2 linked regions of the Roseivirga sp. BDSF3-8 genome follow. The protein of the gene in region 1 binds, or shares a complex with, the protein of each later gene. Links are inferred from orthologs where the notes say so. Each region holds a gene or a part of one and is shown in the gene's direction. Other genes may lie near its edges.

Region 1 (7,391 bases):
ACACAGAAAAAGACGGAGCAAACTCTTGATAAGGTTGAAGATCTTCAAAAGAAGATTGAGGATGCATCCAACCGTCTAAAAGGAAAAAACAACCTGAACTGGCAGGATAAAAAAGCAATAGAGGAGCTAATAGAAAAGCGAGAGGAGATAGAAAAAGAGCTGGAGCAACTAAAAGAGAAGGCTAAAAACGAAGCTGAGAAACGATCACGCTTTAATGAACAGGACAAGGAGCTAGCAGAAAAGGCAGAACAGCTTCAGGAACTCATGGAGGAATTACTTGACGATGAGACGAAGAAGCTTTACGAGGAGTTACAAAAACTACTGGAGGAAAATATGTCCTTACCGGAGTTTCAGGAACAACTCGAGCAGATAGACAATAAAGAACAGAACCTTAAAGAAGAACTGGAAAGAACACTGGAGCTCTTTAAGCGGATGAAGATGGAGAACAAGATGGACCAGACCATACAGGATCTTGATGAAATGGTCCGAAAGCAGGAAGAGCTTAGAGAAAAAACAGAAGAGAAAAACTCAGAATCTGAAGAGTTGCAGCAGGAGCAGGAAGAACTGAACCAGGAGTTTGATCAGCTTAAAGAAGATATGGAAGAGCTTCAGGAAATGAACCAGGAGCTTAAGAGACCCAAGAGTCTACCGGATAACCAGGAACAGCAGCAGCAGATAAGTGAGGAAATGAAAAAGGCAGCTGAGGAGCTACAGAAAAACAAGAAGAATAAGGCGAGCCAAAACCAAAAGAATTCCAGCCAGAAAATGGAGCAGATGAAAAAGTCGCTCCAACAGATGCAGAATAACATGCAGATGTCCCAGATGCAGGAAAACCTTGGAGATCTGCGACAGATAGTGGATAATCTTATCCAATTATCCTTTGATCAGGAAAACCTGCTGAGCCAGTTTAGAAAGATCTCACAAAGTGACCCCAGGTTTGTAGAGCTATCTCAGGGACAGTTAAAGCTTGAAGATGATGCAGAGGTGATCAAAGACAGTCTGCAGGCCCTAAGTGAAAGAGTATTTCAGCTAAGCAGCTTTATTACCCGTGAAATGGGTGACATGAATAAATATATGAAGGGCTCTATGGACGCCCTCAAAGAGAGGGACAGAGGAAAAGCGCTATCAGAGCAGCAGTTTGCCATGACCTCGATGAATAATCTGGCCCTAATGCTTGATGATGTCCTCCAGCAGATGCAACAACAAATGGCTGATGCTATGGGTATGCCCCAAAAGCAACAGGGCCAACAAAGCCAGCCAAGCCTAAGTAATTTACAACAGCAGCTAAACAACCAGATAAACCAGCTAAAGAAGAGCGGTAAAAGCGGTAGGGAACTATCGGAAGAACTAGCTAAATTAGCTGCGGAACAGGAAAGAATACGTAAAGCACTGCAGCAGCAAATGCAAAATGGTGGCAGTGAAGCTGGCGGCAAAGCAGGGGAGGAGGGGGAGAACGGTACGAATGGCATGAAGCCGGTGCTGGATAAGATGGAAGAATCTGAAATCGACCTGGTAAATAAGCAGCTCACAGAAGAAACCATTAATCGCCAGAAGGAAATACTAACGAGGCTATTGGAAGCAGAGGAGTCTATGCGTGAAAGAGAAACAGAAAAAGAACGCAAGAGCGAAACCGGAAAACAATATGCCCGTGAAGTACCTAAAGCATTTGAAGAGTATATTCGCAATAAAGAGAAAGAGATCGAACTACTTAAAACTATTCCTCCAAGGCTAAACCCTTATTATAAAGAGGAGGTTAATAAGTACTTCGAAAGGATTAATAATAAATGATGCCTGTAAGCATGGACTCCATTAAGATTCAGATTCCCTCATTGTCAGAGAACATACGTATCATTGAAAGCTTCATTGACAATGCCAAGGAAAGGTTTAGTCTCAATGATGATATATACGGGAATATTATGATTGCAGTAACAGAATCTGTTACCAATGCCATTAAGCATGGCAACAGTGGAGACAAAAGCAAGAATGTTCACCTAAGCCTCACCATTCAGGACAATCAGATAGTTTTTACTATCAGAGACGAGGGTAATGGATTTGATCATACAAACCTACCTGACCCTACTTCACCCGAAAACATAGACAAACCCGGAGGTCGTGGGATATTTCTCATGAAGCATCTTTGCGATGAAGTAAACTTTAAAGATGAGGGTAGGATAGTTGAACTCAGCTTTTATCTGAATTAAGTAGTGGGAGAAATTAATTACTTTTCTGAAGATGTTCCATATCAGTTAATACGTAGTGAGTCTATTACAAAATGGCTTCATCACATATTATCACAAGAACACTTTACCTTGGAAAGCCTGAATTACATCTTCTGCTCAGATGAATATCTACACAAAATAAATGTAGAGTACCTTAATCACGACACCTACACTGATATCATCACCTTTGACAATAGTGAAACTGAGCACACAATAGAAGGGGATATATTCATTAGTGTTGATAGAGTTTCGGAAAATGCATCTGTCGTAAACACCACATTTGAAGATGAACTTCACAGGGTGATGGCACATGGCTTACTCCATTTACTAGGCCAAGGCGACAAAACAGAGGAGGATAAAAAGATGATGAGCGAAAAAGAGGATCGATGCTTATCTTTACGAAGTCAATTTCTTAATGAGATGAAACGTTCCACGTGAAACAGTTGTTAGAAATTTTGACGAAATAAATACTGATATAAGTGTTCCACGTGGAACACTTTTGTTGTTTTGAAACCAGATGTTCCACGTGGAACATCAAACTATAATAGTATGTTTCCTGAGTACGATGTAATTGTAGTAGGAGGTGGTCATGCAGGATGCGAAGCAGCGTATGCAGCCGGTAAGATGGGATCAAAAGTACTTCTTGTTACTATGAATATGAACACCATAGCCCAGATGTCTTGTAATCCGGCAATGGGTGGTGTGGCTAAAGGGCAAATAGTAAGAGAAATAGATGCTTTGGGAGGTATGTCGGGGATCATTACCGACAAGTCAGCCATCCAGTTTCGCATGCTAAATAGATCTAAGGGCCCTGCCATGTGGAGTCCCCGCACACAAAATGACAGGATGCGATTTGCTGAAGAGTGGCGACTAGCTCTTGAAAGTAATCCGAATGTGGACTTTTGGCAGGAAATGGTCACCGGTATTGTCATAAAAAATGGTAAAACAATAGGAGTCACCACTAGCCTTGGCCTGGAAATAAAAGCTAAGGCGGTTGTCCTTACTAATGGTACATTTTTAAATGGCATCATCCATATAGGCGAAAAACAATTTGGTGGAGGAAGAACTGGTGAACGCGCAGCCAAAGGCATAACCGAACAACTGGTAGATCTGGGCTTCGAGGCAGGTAGAATGAAAACGGGAACACCACCACGCATTGATGGAAGAAGCCTGGATTACACTAAAATGGAGGAACAAGCAGGAGATGAAAACCCAGCGAAGTTCAGTTACTCTGACGAAACGACCCCGTTAACAAAACAAAGGAGTTGCCATATCACCTACACCAATCCTGAAGTGCATGAGATATTGGAAACAGGATTTGATCGCAGTCCAATGTTCAATGGACGGATTCAGGGAATAGGCCCGAGGTATTGCCCTTCTATAGAAGATAAAATTAATCGATTCGCTGAGAGGGACCGTCACCAGATATTTGTAGAACCAGAAGGGTGGGATACTGTAGAGGTCTATGTCAATGGATTTTCAACAAGCTTGCCGGAGGATATTCAGCAAAAAGCCCTTAATAAAATAGTGGGTTTTGAACATGCTAAAATGTTCAGACCAGGCTATGCAATAGAGTATGATTACTTTCCACCTACTCAGCTAAAGCTTACATTAGAAACAAAACTGGTAGAAAACTTATACTTTGCCGGCCAGATAAATGGTACTACCGGGTACGAAGAAGCTGCCTGCCAGGGCATGATGGCTGGAATAAATGCTCATCGTAAAATAAACGAGGAAGACCCAGTCATTCTTAACAGGTCGGAAGCATATATAGGAGTGCTCATAGACGACCTGATCAACAAAGGTACGGAAGAACCCTACCGGATGTTTACCTCTCGGGCAGAGTTTAGGATACTGCTGAGGCAAGATAACGCAGATCTGCGACTCACTCAGCTAGGTCATAGCCTGGGCCTGGCTTCAAACGAAAGACTGGATAAGGTGCTTGATAAACGCAATGGTATAGAAAGCCTTTTTAAGGAAGTAGAAACTTATAAAGTAAGACCAGGAGAGGTAAACGATGAACTTTCTGATATGAATACAGCGACAATCAGGGAGAAAATTCCGGTAATTAAATTACTCAAAAGGCCTCAAATTGGAATTGAGGAAGTAAAAAAGCTCAGTGAAGAGTTAGCAGAAAACATTGATAAGTATGCCAATGATGTCCAGGAACAGGTAGAGATTCAGATCAAATACCAAAACTACATAGACAAGGAGCAAAAACTAGCAGATAAAATACGATCGCTCGATACCGAGAAGCTTCCCGATGGATTCAATTATGATAAGATTCCTGCTTTATCTGCAGAAGCAAAAGAAAAGCTGAATAGAATTAAACCTGACACCATAGGGCAGGCATCAAGGATAAGCGGCGTTAACCCCGCCGATATATCCATTATCATGGTATACTTAGGTAAATAGACATATGTACAAACGATTAGAAAAATGCCCGCTCTGCAAGAGTGGGCATTTCCATAATGAAATGATTGTGCAGGATCATATGGTAAGTCAGGAGAAATTTGCTGTGTGCAAATGTGATAACTGTGAGATCATGTTTACGAATCCAAGACCAGAAAGGGATAATCTGGCAAAATACTATGAATCAGACGCCTATATAAGTCACACTGGCAAGTCATATGGACTTATTTCACCAATCTATAGACTGGTCAGAAAATATGCCCTCAGAAAAAAGGTGAAGCTGGTAAACAGACATGCACCCAAAAAAGCAAGGCTTTTAGATATTGGCTGCGGTACCGGACATTTTCTTAAATCTATTGCACATGATGGATGGCAAGCCAGCGGGGTAGAGGTAAACGATCAGGCAAGAAATATAGCTGTCAATCAAACTCCGGGAATAGTCTATCCGTCTATTGATAAGATACCACCTAAGAGCAAGTTTGAAGTTATTACCATGTGGCATGTTTTAGAACACGTTGATAACTTAGAAAAGACTATCCAACAGCTAAAAGAACTATTGGTAACCAAAGGAATTCTTATTTTGGCTCTACCAAATAGCTATTCATATGACGCACAATATTATAAGGAAGATTGGGCAGGCTATGATGTGCCCAGGCACCTGTATCATTTTAACCGGGACGCTATTAAACATCTTTCCAGTGAATATAAATTAAAATGGAAAGAAACATATCCAATGATCTTCGACTCATTCTATGTTTCTATGCTATCAGAAAAGTACCGTACAGGAAAACCGAATTATTTTAAAGCATTTAAAACAGGACTGGCATCAAACAGAAATGCCAGGAAGACTAAAGAATATTCCAGCCTTATATACGTACTGAAGAAATGAGACTCTTTAATTCTGCCATATGTATCGTAGGAATACTTTACGTGATGGCTTGTGCAAATATTTCAAGCCCTTCTGGTGGTCCGAGAGACGAGACACCACCGGAATTGATCACATCTGTGCCCCGCGATAATAGCACGAATGTGAGAAGTCGTGAGATTGTATTTGAATTTGATGAATACATAAGACTGGATGGCTTATCAAAACAACTAATAATCACACCAAGGCTCGATATAAACTACAAGTCACAGGTAAGAAAGAATGTGGTCACTATCACGTTTGATGAACCACTTCCTGAAAATACTACCTTCACTTTAAACTTCCGGGAAGCCGTAAAGGATATCACTGAAGGTAATCCTGCAGAAAACCTCAGGCTAGCTTTTAGTACGGGTCCATTTATAGATAGCTTAAGTTTAAGCGGCCAGGTAAATAACCTTCTTACAAATAAGCCGGTAGAAAAAGCCATAGTTGGTTTATATCCGGTTGATGACACTATCACGGTTTTCAATGGTAAGCCCTATTATTTTACGCAGACGGATGGTGGTGGAACCTATACTTTAGAAAACCTGAAGCCTGGAGAATATAATGTGTATGCGTGGAATGATAAAAATGATAACCTGGAGCTGAATAGTAAGAATGAGGGTTATGCCTTTCTCCCGGATCCAATCACCATACAAACCTCGGACTCCATTGAAACGCTCAACATTATCCAGTACGATTTCAGGGAATTACTACCAATATATTCAAGAACAGCGGGCAATTACTATGAAGTCAAATTCAATAAAGGAATCCAGTCTTACGATATAAGATACCCTGAAAGCGATAGTTTGATAGCTCTTTATAAACAGGATCAGAATTTATTAAGATGGTATCCGCAGGAAATAAAAGACAGTGTTCAAACAATTCTTAGTGTGACAGACTCCCTGTCCAATACCTGGACTGATACACTATATGTTAAGTTTGAAAACAACTCACGATCTAAGCCAGAGGCTTTCACATTCAGTATTGACCCAAAGGAAGGTAAAATTTCAAGATCTCAGGAGTTCAATCTCACCTTTACCAAGCCAGTCATACAAATCAACCTGCCTCAGATAATGTTAGCTTATGATTCACTCAATACACTGAATACAGACACTGTATCCTATACCTGGAATGCCAGCCGGACAATACTCACACTGAGTCCTGATCTTAGTAAAACGAACCTGGTAAAATACGACAGTACTAATTCCCCATTGCTTAGCCTACCCGATTCAACAAGTGAGGAAACCAGGAATCAGCTTAATGCCTCGATACAACAATTCAATAGAAGCTCCGGAAAAACATTTTCAATAAATTTTGGGAGTGCAGCATTTATAAGCATTGAAAACGATAGTTCTCAAAGTGCTAGCTATAACTATACATTTTCTACGCCATCAGACTATGGTATCATAGCAGGCAAGATCAATACAGACAAAGACAGCTATATTCTTCAATTACTAAATGCCAACTCAGAAGTAGTAAGAGAGGTAAAGAATACCAGGAGCTACCGCTTTACTTTAGTACCACCAGGAGACTATACCTTAAGAGTTTTGATAGATGAAAACAGCAACGGCCAATGGGATCCGGGGAACATCAGCAATAGAATAATGCCAGAACCAGTTATATTCTATGATAAGGTGATACCCCTAAAAGCGAACTGGGAAGTAGTTGATGAAAATATAAGCTTTTGATAACCTGTGAATAACTGTGGATAGCATGCGGATAACTCGGAAGTAATACACATGTAAAGGCTCCATAATGTTGGATAAGCTATCTCGGGCTAAACCCTGTGGAAAAGCCATGACTTAAGCATGACAAATACACAGACTAGTCCACATTCAAATGCAAAAAAGTTC
Region 2 (7,343 bases), 2.3 Mb from region 1 along the record:
CGGGCCTTAGCTCAGGAAGCAGACCTCTACTTCATGGACGAACCTTTTGCCGGGGTGGACGCAGCTACCGAAAAAGCGATTATAACTTTACTTAAGGAAATGTCGCGTGAAAACAAAACGGTAGTGGTGGTGCACCATGATCTGCAGTCGGTAAGCACTTACTTTGACTGGGTCATCTTACTGAACATGCGCCTGGTAGCTAGCGGGCCGGTAGATGAGGCCTTCACCCCTGCCCTGCTGGAAGAAACCTACGGTGGCAGACTTACATTGCTCACTGAGGTAAGTGAACTGATGAAGCAATCGCAGTTTCCGTCAAGGGACAAGTAGCCATGGAAACACTCATTGAATTCCTTTCATTCTCAGATCCTAATGTACGGTATGTAGCCATTGGCACCGTATTGTTAGGGGCTTCCTCTGCGCTGGTGGGTACCTTTACTTTCCTCAAGAAAAAAGCCCTGGTAGGTGATGCTGTAGCGCACGCCATTCTGCCGGGTATTTGCTTGAGTTTTATGCTGACCGGGGTCAAAAATCCGGTCTATCTCATCATCGGGGCATCCGCCACCGGCTGGCTTTCCCTTCTGCTTATAGACCTGATCGTGAGGCATAGCCGGATCAAAGAAGACGCTGCCATTGGGTTAATTTTAAGTGTATTTTTTGGTATAGGCATATTACTGCTTACCATCATTCAGCAATCCGGGGCGGCAGGGCAGTCCGGGCTGGATAGTTTTCTATTCGGCCAGGCGGCAGCGCTCGTAGGGCAGGATGTACTCGTGTTCGGCATTGTAGCAGGCCTTTTACTCTTAACCATACTGCTATTCTTCAAAGAACTGGAGCTGATCGCTTTCGACCCTCAGTTTGCGGCCAGCTCAGGGGTGCCTGTGCGGTTTATGGATTTCCTTCTTACTACGCTTACTGTACTGGCCGTTGTAGTTGGTATTCAAGCTGTTGGAGTGGTGCTTATGGCAGCCATGCTGATCACGCCGGCCGCTGCAGCCAAGTTCTGGACTGACAATATTAAAGTAATGGCATTGCTGGCGGCAATTTTCGGTGCCTTTAGCGGGCTGGCCGGGGCATATATAAGCTACACGGCCCCTTCCATGCCTACGGGTCCGTGGACAGTAATTGTGCTTAGTACCATCGCCTTAGTATCTTTTTTTCTATCCCCGGTCAAAGGGATACTGCCCAGGATGTTCCGCCAGCGCAGAAACAGGTTACAAATGCTGGAAGAGAATATTCTTAAGACTTTTTACCTGCTGGGCGAAGACGCTGAAGACTGGAAGGCCAGCCGTACCAGTGATGAGATTCGCGAAAGACGCCGCTACCCTAAAGGTACGCTTATCTATATACTGAAAAGGCTGGTGCGACACGGGTATTTGAGGCAAATAAAAAACAATTATGAATTGACAAACGTAGGTTTCAATAAGAGCCGCCGGGTGGTGCGCCTGCATCGTCTGTGGGAGCTTTACCTCACACAATACCTCAATATAGCGCCTGATCATGTGCATGAGGACGCGGAAACCATAGAACATGTGATTACGCCGGAGTTGGAAAAGCGCCTAATGGAAAAGCTGGATTTTCCTGAGAAAGACCCTCATAGCTCAAAAATACCATTATCATGAGTAGTGCAGACTGGCAAATTATGCTCACCGGCTCTTTCGTGGCAGTGTCCTGCGGCTTGCTGGGCTGCTACCTGATCCTGCGCCGTATGGCTATGGTGGGTGATGCTATTTCACATGCAGTGCTGCCGGGTATTGTTCTCGCCTTCCTGGTGAGCGGTTCACGCGATACGCTGGTCATGTTGATCGGTGCAGGGCTGATCGGGCTGCTGACCACTTTTTTAATCGAGTTTTTTCATAAAAAGGCCCGTCTGCAGACCGATGCATCTATAGGAGTAACATTTACCTGGTTTTTTGCCCTTGGCGTCATATTGATAAGTGTGTATGCCGGTCAGGTAGATCTGGACCAGGAGTGTGTGCTGTACGGAGAGATTGCCTATGTGCCTATTGATTTGTGGATCCTGGACGATGGCACCATCATAGGGCCCAGGGCACTTTTTATCACTGGCGGCCTTCTGCTGGTGGTTGTGGCAGGGATTTTGCTATTCTACAAGGAGCTGTATCTGACTACGTTCGATCCGGCTTTTGCCACAGCACTCGGTATCTCGGCTGCCCTATGGCACTATATACTTATGGGAGCCGTTTCACTTACCACTATTGCCTCCTTTGAGTCAGTAGGTGCTATACTGGTAGTGGCTTTCCTGATTGCACCGGCGGCCACGGCTTATTTGCTTACAGATAACTTCCGCACTATGCTGTGGATAGCTGCCGGAGTAGGAGTCGCCATTTCGGTTTCGGGCTATTACCTGGCGGTCTGGCTCAATGGCAGTATTGCAGGTGCCATGGCATCCGCTGCAGGCCTGCTCTTTATGCTGGCTTTCCTGTTCTCTCCCTCTCATGGAGTGGTGTTCAGGCAGCGCCGCATGAGAAAGGGTGCTGAAAAAGTAAGAAAAGAAAAGCTTACGTCCGGACGGTAACATGGATGTAGGTTTTTGACCGGATAGCCTCTGTGGCAATAGAATTTATTAAAGTATATTTACGTTATCGATAGGAAAGGAACGACTTTAAATATGAAGAATCTTAAAATATTCGTTATAGCGGCTTTTGCCCTTTTTGCCACTGCAGCCTCTTTTGCTACAGAAAGTGATGCCCCAAAAGAAGATGATAAGAAAATCGAGTGGCTCACACTGGAGGAAGCATACCGCAAAAACCAGGAAGAACCCAGAAAGATATTCATCGATGTATATACCAACTGGTGCGGCTGGTGTAAAAAAATGGATAAGGACACTTTTTCTGATGAGGAAGTGGCCGAATATGCTAATGATAACTACTACGCTGTAAAGCTCAACGCCGAGAGCGACCGCATAATGAACCTGGGTGATGTGGAACTGACTGAGCGTGAAATAGCCCGCCAGTTGCAGGTACGCTCCTACCCTACCATCGTGTTCATGCAGGAAGATTTCAAAAACTTCCAGCCCGTACCTGGCTATCGTACAGCAGATGACTTTAAGAATATGCTGGAGAAATTCAACGTACCAGCCGAAGAATCCGAAGAGCAGGAATAAGGTTTTTCCTCAAACAGCTATCTACACAAAAGCCTTAAAATCAGAAACTAAAGAGATTTGAAGCAGGAATTGCTGGTCGGCAACGACGACACTATAGTAGCCCTCGCTACCCCTCAGGGGTCGGGGGCTATTGCCGTTATAAGAGTATCGGGTAATGAGGCCATATCGCTGGTCAATGGTATTTTCAAGGGAAAAGACCTTGAAAAGCAGGACACCCATACGCTGCATTTCGGTACCATTCGCGACGGTGAAAAGATACTTGATGAAGTAGTCGTGTCGCTATTCGTAGCCCCGAAGTCATTCACGAAAGAGAATGTGGTAGAGATCAGTTGCCACGGTTCTAACTTTATCATCCGTGAGATACTCAAATTAATCATTCGCAGAGGCGCGCGCCATGCCCGCCCCGGTGAATTCACCAAACGGGCCTTTATGAACGGGGCTTTTGACCTGGCCCAGGCAGAGGCGATAGCAGATCTTATTGCTTCGGATAATGAGGCCGCGCACCGTGCCGCACTGGATCAGATGCGGGGTGGCTTTAGCGATGAGATAAGCCGCCTGAGAGAAAAACTGGTGCATTTTGCCAGCATGATCGAACTGGAGCTGGACTTTAGCGAGGAAGACGTGGAGTTTGCCAGCCGGGAAGACCTTGAAGAGCTCATACGCGAGTTGCTGAAAGTGATCAATCGCCTGATCGATAGCTTTGATGTAGGTAATGTGATCAAAAACGGGGTGCCCACCGTCATCGCGGGCAAGCCCAATGCGGGCAAAAGCACCCTGCTGAATGCCATGCTACAGGAGGAAAAAGCCATTGTGTCTGACATAGCGGGCACCACGCGGGACTTTATCGAGGATGAAATGATCATCCAGGGAGTGAGCTTTCGCTTCATTGATACCGCGGGGCTGCGTGAAACCACGGATAAGATCGAGAGTATAGGCGTGGAGCGGACGCGCCAGAAGATGCAGCAGGCCAGCCTGATCATCTATATGTTTGACCTGGAGCAAGACAGTATCACGGAGATCCGCCGGGACATTAATAAGCTTGAAAACCTGGGCATACCTTTCCTGAAAGTGGGTAACAAGCTGGATACCGCCCAGCCGGAACTGCGCGAGACACTGGAAAATGAGCCGGGCATGGTGTTCATTTCAGCCAAAACAGGTGAGAACATCGAGCAGCTACAGGAGAAACTACTGGAAACAGTGAACCTGGATAAGTTCAAAACAGGCAATACCATTGTCACGAACACCCGCCACTACGAGAGCCTGCTGGAAACCCGCAAAAGCCTGGAAGATGTGCTCGAGGGCCTCGACGGCGGCATCACCAATGACTTCCTTGCGCTGGACATACGCCAGAGTCTGCATCACCTTGGCAGCATCACGGGCGAAGTTTCTACTGACGAAATCCTTGGAAATATCTTTAGCAAGTTCTGTATCGGAAAGTGATTACTCACTACCAAACCAGGACTTGGGAAGCTTTGTATAGTCCATGAAAAAGCATACCGCACGAGCATCAATGGCGGTTATATTCCTTCTGCAGGTGGCTTTCCTCGGAGCCATCGTGATGGAGAAGACTAACCTGCCGGTAGTATTGTCAATGCTGGCCTTCATAGGCGTCTCAATAGTGATTGCCTGGCGCAATATTACCCGGCACACCCATGACCACCTGTGGCAGGACATCTGGCTGGTGGGCTACGTGGCATTTGGTGCCGTACTAACCTACTGGCTGAGTACGATAACCGGCACCGTGATTGCCGTAGGCGTAGTGGGCGTGGCGGCCTCTTTCCTACCCTCGTTAATTAAGAAGGCATGGGTTCGCTCAGCACCTTCTGCCATTTACTGTGGTGCCTTTGTAGGCATGACCAGCCCTGCCGTGTTACCCGGCTATACCTTTATTTTGCTTGCCGGAGCGGCGGCGGGCCTGCTTTTAGTGGCTTCAAAAAACATATTTAACGGCTATGGGGGCAAGTTGGGTACGATTGCCTTTGGGGGCGTATTCCTTGTTGTACTCCTTATCGAATGGCTATGGCACTAACGCTTGGCGTGATTATCACGGGTATTATCGGTAGTACGTCCACATTTTTTGTGAGTCATCACCTCAGACAAGGGCCCGTCAGGTCTTCTGCCGGGCTGTCCCTCCTTGTGGCGTTATTGTTTCACTACCTCCCCATGCCCGTCTCACAGGAGCTATCTGCTACCATCCCCTATGTATTCATAGGGGCCTCCTTTATAGGCATGGTTTCCGCCGAAGTGCTAAGCCATTTTATACTTATGGGCTTAGCTGGAGGCATATTTGGCTTCTTATACCTGCATGCCAGCCACTTTTTTACCGGGTTTGGTGGCGGGCTTGGTACAGCCGCCTGTATCGCACTTATGGTTTCTCTGGGCGGACTGGCCCTATGGGAGCGTATCAAAAAGCGCTAGCACATTACCTCTCATTGCGTTGGTTACGAGATCCTGTCTTCCGGCAAGATCAATTTGCTATCTTTATGATAGCATATGGATACGAATGATACCAAACGGATCTCAAGACTTACAGCTATTCTCACACAGTTACAGACTAAAAGGTTAGTAACCTCTACTGAACTTGCCTCTAAGTTTCAGGTTAGCATTCGTACAATTTACCGGGATATTCGTGCTTTAGAAAATGCTGGTATTCCCATACTTACCGAAGAGGGCAAAGGTTACTATTTGATGGATCATTACAGGCTAGCCCCTGTGATGTTCACAGAAAAAGAGGCCAATGCGCTGATTGTAGCGGAGCAACTTATCTTAAAAAATAAAGACGCATCACTTATTCAGGATTATTCTGATGCTATAGATAAAGTAAAGGCAGTCTTAAGATATGAAACGAAAGATAAAGCCAATTTGCTTTTAGCACGGACACGCTACGCTGAGAACATCAGCAGAGAAAGAACAAGCAATAATCTTTCTTCCCTTCAGTATGCATTGACAAATTTTCTTGCCGTTAACATTCAATATACCAACAATCAAAAGGAGGAAACGGAGCGTATCATCGAACCCTTTGCCATTTTAAGCACGGAGAACTGGCTGTTAGTGGGTTGGTGTCGGCTACGCAGGAGTTTTAGATATTTCCGTCTTGATAGAATTTCCAACCTTATGGTTCTTGATGAAAAGTTTGAACCTCATAACATGACACTTCAGGAGTTTTTTGAAAAATTTCACTGACCCATCGAGACCCCTGACATAGGGCTGTCACCACCCCATGTAATTTTGCTTCACATTTAAAAAACAAAGCAAATTCATTATGGAAAAAAGGACAATTGATCCATGGGCATGGGGAGAAAGCACAAATTCGGCCCAGGCGGTAGAAGTTAAACATGCAGAGGGCACCTTGTACTGCTCTGGTCAGGTAGCATTGGATGAAAATGGAATACCAAGTAGTGAAGACATGCGCTCACAACTGATTCAAACCATTACTAACTTAGAACATTTAATCGCTGAAGCCGGATACGACTGCAGAAACATTGTCAAACTCAATATCTATACCACCTCCACACAGGACTTTTTTACAACTTGCATGGATGTATACGTTCCATTTCTTAAAAAACATGGAATAAAGCAGGCTACTACTTTGCTTGAAGTAAAAGGACTTTTTGCCACGCTTACAGTTGAACTTGAAGCTACCGTAGTCAGATAACCATTGCAATAATAATATTCATTTCCCAGACTTAATCGTAGGCACCTGAATGGGAAAAACCCTTCTTTTGAAAAAGCACAATACAGTGGCCGGCACGCAGCGAAGCTACGACCGGCCACTAATAATCAGCTTTACCATCCATATTATGCCAGCAGCAAGTATTGCTATCGCCGGACGGGTATAGTAAGCTTATTGCTTAACAAACTGCAGGTGAGTGACAATATGCACCTCTTTGCCTATACCTGCCGCTGTCGGGTCATAGTCGATGCCATAGTCAAAGCGGTTAATGGTCGCTTCTGCTCTCATGCCCATTTTTTCGCCCTGGTCCGTAGTGGCTGTTCCTCCATAGTACAGGTCAGCAACCACCTCCTTAGTTACACCTTTTATGGTAAGGTTACCATATAGCTTATAGTGCTCAGGGTCATCTGTTTTCTCTATACGCGTACTCTCAAAGGACATAGTAGGGTGGGCATCAGCCTCAAAAAAGTCACCGCTACGCAAGTGGTTATCCCTTTGATCCACGCCTGTGTTGATGCTTTCCACCTGCACAGTAAAGTCAAACCGGGC

What was found. The genes of interacting proteins can lie anywhere in the genome.
Region 2: the proteins of mnmG (region 1) and mnmE are in contact, whole or in part, in a solved structure (PDB 9HIP), measured with the Escherichia coli proteins. The link is inferred for Roseivirga sp. BDSF3-8 from one-to-one orthologs.

Annotation. Positions count from the first base shown.
Region 1 is NZ_JBGNFV010000001.1:2,059,575-2,066,965, forward strand. Bases 2,211-5,201 are described here. They hold mnmG (tRNA uridine-5-carboxymethylaminomethyl(34) synthesis enzyme MnmG), read left to right. Parts: upstream 2,211-2,768; coding sequence 2,769-4,634; downstream 4,635-5,201. Other genes in these bases: ybeY (rRNA maturation RNase YbeY), read left to right, coding at 2,211-2,657; AB9P05_RS08405 (class I SAM-dependent methyltransferase), read left to right, coding at 4,639-5,201. Outside these bases: AB9P05_RS08385 (DUF4175 family protein), read left to right, coding at 1-1,788; AB9P05_RS08390 (ATP-binding protein), read left to right, coding at 1,800-2,201; more of ybeY, read left to right, coding at 2,205-2,210; more of AB9P05_RS08405, read left to right, coding at 5,202-5,520; AB9P05_RS08410 (Ig-like domain-containing protein), read left to right, coding at 5,517-7,226. UniProt on the Escherichia coli protein: NAD-binding protein involved in the addition of a carboxymethylaminomethyl (cmnm) group at the wobble position (U34) of certain tRNAs, forming tRNA-cmnm(5)s(2)U34.
Region 2 is NZ_JBGNFV010000001.1:4,343,767-4,351,109, reverse strand. The notes cover bases 2,427-5,369. They hold mnmE (tRNA uridine-5-carboxymethylaminomethyl(34) synthesis GTPase MnmE), read left to right. Parts: upstream 2,427-3,178; coding sequence 3,179-4,561; downstream 4,562-5,369. Other genes in these bases: AB9P05_RS17920 (hypothetical protein), read left to right, coding at 5,141-5,369; AB9P05_RS17925 (hypothetical protein), read left to right, coding at 4,605-5,150; AB9P05_RS17935 (thioredoxin family protein), read left to right, coding at 2,627-3,121; AB9P05_RS17940 (metal ABC transporter permease), read left to right, coding at 2,427-2,533. Outside these bases: AB9P05_RS17950 (metal ABC transporter ATP-binding protein), read left to right, coding at 1-327; AB9P05_RS17945 (iron chelate uptake ABC transporter family permease subunit), read left to right, coding at 330-1,619; more of AB9P05_RS17940, read left to right, coding at 1,616-2,426; more of AB9P05_RS17920, read left to right, coding at 5,370-5,539; AB9P05_RS17915 (helix-turn-helix transcriptional regulator), read left to right, coding at 5,615-6,304; AB9P05_RS17910 (RidA family protein), read left to right, coding at 6,384-6,776; AB9P05_RS17905 (hypothetical protein), read left to right, coding at 6,826-6,960; AB9P05_RS17900 (YceI family protein), read right to left, coding at 6,966-7,343. UniProt on the Escherichia coli protein: Exhibits a very high intrinsic GTPase hydrolysis rate. Involved in the addition of a carboxymethylaminomethyl (cmnm) group at the wobble position (U34) of certain tRNAs, forming tRNA-cmnm(5)s(2)U34.